2 regions of the Pseudogracilibacillus sp. SE30717A genome follow, and region 1 is predicted to be linked to the other one. Evidence: riboswitches for the same ligand, from Rfam matches in the RefSeq annotation. Region 1 holds a riboswitch; the other holds the start of a gene.

Region 1 (2,210 bases):
TGATAAAGTGGTAAAAAACCATATTTTCTTGCGAAGGATGTACTTTCGTTACTATGACAATTCTCCAACATAAGTCGTTGGAACCCAGTTTGAGTAGAGAATTTTTTTAACCAATTAAAGAAATTTTCTTCCGTTCTTTGATTATCATCTCCTTTGATGGTAAAGCTTGCAATAACTAATGTAGGATAAGGAACTTGGTCACTACGTAAACGAATATGGAGAGTACCTGAGAGTGTATAGATGTCCACATAATTTCCGCGTTTTTCCATGCGGATTTCTTCTCTGAGCTGTTTTTTAAAAACTTTAACTAACTCTTCAAAATATACTTCTTTCAAGTCAATTGTCTTGGGACGAATGCCATTTCTTTGCTTTCTAAAAAACAGTTCCATTAGTTTTTTTTGTTCCTCTTTATTTTTGATCAGTATGCTCACCTACCTATTTTTCCTTTAATTACTTATTTCAATGTAGAAGTAGATAAATCCTTGTTAATATTATATATTTTTGAAAGGTTTGAGTCGCATTAGTCATAGGTTAGTAATATTTAGTATCAAAAATCCTATTTTTATAAAATCTTGTGGCTATATATTGGACAGGTATTTAAACTTATAGTTCTTTTTTAGGAAAAAGCTGAGGCAACCGAAAATTAGCCAAGTCTGAAAAAAAATACCGCATTGGAAGAATGATAACTAGTTCTTTAAATTTAGCAATAGTTAAATAAGTTAATTCATAAATCACTATTTCGAAAAGTTAGTTGCTTTTTTTCTCTAAATCGGATAGGATTATGTTTTAGTGCAAAAGAACTAAATGAAATTGAAAAAGGCAAACTATTCGAAAGGATAGGACGCAAAGCTATAGGGTCTACTTTGTTAATGGGTAAAAAATACTATTTACATTATGATTGCCTGGCTGCCAAATGTACTATTTCAATTTTTGGATTGAATCATTTTGGCTATTCGTATTTTTATTGAATAGCCTTTTTTGTGTTAAAAAATAGATTAACAGTAAAGGATGATGCTGAGTATGACAACAGAGCAAAGAAGCAGCGTAGTAACAAAACTATTGAATGGAACATTGTCGTCTATTAAATCCGTCATACCAATTGATTATCAAATAGAGAAGCCTAAAATGGTAAAGGAAGATTTACAATTATTTTATGGGGTTCTAATCGGAATAACAGGTGATATTCGTGGCAACTTAGTTTTTACAGGACAGCAAAGTACATTCGGGTCGATCGGTGAAAAAATGTTTGGCATGCCATTGGAAGGTGAAATGCTACTTTCCTTTAGCGGCGAGTTAGGGAATATGATTGCTGGTGGAATTTCCACAAGCATTTCTCAGGATGGAACAGATATTAATATTACTTCCCCGACTATTATGCAAGGAAACACGGTTCTTCACGGACACAAACAGGCGTTAAAATTAACTGTTAACTTTGAAAGCGTGGGGACAATGAATACCTATTTGCTGATTGATTAAATGAATCAAAGATAGTTGAAAACATAAGGAGGATATAAGAATGGCATCCGTGTTAGTGACTGATGATGCAGCGTTTATGCGTATGCAGTTGAGAGATATTTTGACAAAGCTTGGCCATGAGGTTGTGGGTGAGGCAGAAAATGGACAAGATGCAGTGGAAAAATATAAGAAACTAAAACCAGAGTTAATTACAATGGATATTACTATGCCAGAAATGAATGGAATTGAAGCAGTTCAAGAAATAAAAAAAATAGATAAAGAAGTCAAAATTATTATGTGTTCTGCTATGGGGCAACAAGGGATGGTAGTGGATGCAATACGAGCTGGAGCGAATGATTTTATTGTAAAACCATTTACTCCTGAAAGAATTCAAGAAGCATTAGACAAAATATTATAATTAAGTACACTGGGAAAATTTCCAGTATCCAGTATATTGAGTGATTAACTACTTTTTAAAAAATGCGAGGCTGGACATTACTAAATGAATCGAATTATCGATTGCTTTTTTCATATCTATGAATTTGTCGGTATCCATAAGTAATGTCCTGAACAAGCTCCTCGTTTTCAAGTCCTGCTCCAATCGCACTTACAATTGTTGATAAGGAGGAGACCACCCAAGCAACGCGTAAGTAATCACCAATGGTGACCTTACCTTCATCACTAACGGTATCCACGAAATGTTCTGTTGGTACAAGTAAAGCAGAAGTAATAAAGAATAGCGAGAATAAAATGAC
Region 2 (2,210 bases), on a different contig from region 1:
GTTGTTGTCGACTATGCATCTATCGAGGGTATCTAAACTTCAATTTATAACTGATGCCAAGATACCTTAGTCGCGAAAGGTTCTATAGAGTATAATAGGTTTATAAATACAACTAGTTGGAGGATATATGGATACGATTAGAAATATTTACTGTGTAGGAAGAAATTATGTGGAACATGTAAAGGAATTAAAAAATAAAATTCCGGACCAACCGGTCATTTTTACGAAACCGACTCATGCGCTAGTGAAAGCCGATGGTGCTACGATTCAATTGCCGAAGCATCAAGGAGAAGTTCATTATGAAGCAGAGTTAGTCATTAAAATTGCCGAAGACTATACGCCAGAAAAAACAGTGGATCAGTTAGTAGATGAGATGGCGATTGGTTTGGACTTAACATTAAGAGATGTTCAGCAAAAGTTAAAGGAAAAAGGTTATCCTTGGCTCTTGTCGAAGGGTTTCCGAAATTCAGCAATCATAAGCGAATTTATTCGTTTTCCAGGAGTGGATCAGTGTAAGAAGCAAAATTTTGCTTTACTCATAAATGACGAAGTAGTGCAAGAAGAGAATATTACCAAAATGATTTTTGATTTGGAGACGTTGCTTCATTTTATAGGGAAGAAGTTGGGTTTGGGTAAGGGAGACATTATTTTTACTGGCACCCCTTCAGGCGTAGGAGCATTAAAACACAACGATCAGCTTTCACTTAAATGGAGCCAGCAAGAACTTGGAACTTGTGTGATAGTATTCGAATAATTGAATTAACATGCAAGTAAATAAAAACTATAAGTTAAATGGACTAGAGATAATAACTATCTCTTTTAAATGTTTAAATGTTTGACGCTTAAAAGCTAGGTCGTCTTATTGATTTTTCATTTAGTATAATATAATATGTCTTTATGCCCATAAAAATCCAAACAAGAAAAAGGCAAACAGTCCGAAAGGTCTGGGCGCAAAGCTCTAGGGTCTAAGACAGATTATAGTAAATTATACTGTATAAGTTATGATCGCCTGGCTACCAAAATAGGATAGTACTATTTACTTTTACTTTTTGGCTATTCAATTTTATTGGGTAGCTTTTTTTCTGTCTATTTATTAATAGAACAGTAGATTACAAGAAGGGTGGAGATGGATGATTAACTGCAATACATAAAATATTTTTTTATACGATTAACGCAGGTATTCGCCACAGAAATGAATGTTCTTTTATGAATCAAGTAATTTTTAATTAAGATAAAATCGTTTTAAAAACGTTACGCCAATTGATTCTATGCCGTGTGGAATTGCTCTACGCTAAGTGGCTCGCGTTCTACGTCAATTAGAGTCTCATCTTAAACATTTTAGCTTTGACAAACATCGAGAGGAAGTAAATGATGAAAAAATTAAATGTACACTCTATTAAAACAAAATTAATCATTGTCTCTATTTTAATTTTAATAATCCCATTAGGTATATTAGGGTTTTTTAGTTATCAAAAAAGTGAAACTAGTCTTAACGAACTTGGTGCAATAAATTTAAAAAACAGTGTTGAAATGACGCTTGAAATGATTGAAGCATTAAATGAAGAAGTAGAAAAAGGAACCCTTCCTTTAGAAGATGCACAAGAAAAAGTAAAGGTTGCAGTGTTGGGTGAGCAGAATTCCGAAGGTCACCGACCAATTAATGAGCGTATTAATTTGGGGGAAAATGGTTATATCTTTATTCTAGACGATGAAGGTAATGTTATTACACACCCAACGATAGAAGGTCAAAATACGTGGGATTCAACGGATCCAAATGGAATTAAAGCAACTCAAGAAAATATTAAAATGGCAAATGAGGGCGGAGGATATACGTACTTTTCTTGGGCAATGCCGGACGATGAGAATGATATTGCACCAAAAGTAGCTTATTCTAAAAAGGATGCTAATTGGGGTTGGAATGTAGTTGCTGGTACGTATGAAATGGATTTTAATGCACCTGCAAAAGAAATTTTAAATATCATTTTTATAGTTACGGGAGTAGCTTTAGTCATTGGAATCATTGTTATATGGATATTCTCTAATAAAATATCTAAGCCAATTAGTATGGTAGCAGAGCGAATGGATTATTTGGCAAATGGTGATTTATCACAGGAGCAAATTAATATTAAAACAAAAGACGAGACGGCTCAACTTGCGACCGCCTTGAACCAGATGCAGGAAAAGCTAAAAGAAATGATTTACGGCATTTC

What was found. Region 1 has a riboswitch for cyclic di-GMP ahead of SPD48_RS08545 (chemotaxis protein CheX). Riboswitches for the same ligand answer to the same signal wherever they lie in the genome.
Region 2: another riboswitch for cyclic di-GMP. It lies ahead of SPD48_RS05485 (methyl-accepting chemotaxis protein); the one in region 1 lies ahead of SPD48_RS08545 (chemotaxis protein CheX).

What each region holds. Positions count from the first base shown of each region.
Region 1 is NZ_JAXHDF010000004.1:317,516-319,725, reverse strand. Features, by position in the region: gene SPD48_RS08550 (hypothetical protein) at 1-431, opposite strand, end outside; cyclic di-GMP riboswitch class I at 809-914, shown strand; gene SPD48_RS08545 (chemotaxis protein CheX) at 1,021-1,476, shown strand; gene SPD48_RS08540 (response regulator) at 1,517-1,873, shown strand; gene SPD48_RS08535 (hypothetical protein) at 1,968-2,210, opposite strand, start outside.
Region 2 is NZ_JAXHDF010000003.1:62,529-64,738, forward strand. Features, by position in the region: gene SPD48_RS05480 (fumarylacetoacetate hydrolase family protein) at 128-754, shown strand; cyclic di-GMP riboswitch class I at 916-1,021, shown strand; gene SPD48_RS05485 (methyl-accepting chemotaxis protein) at 1,372-2,210, shown strand, end outside.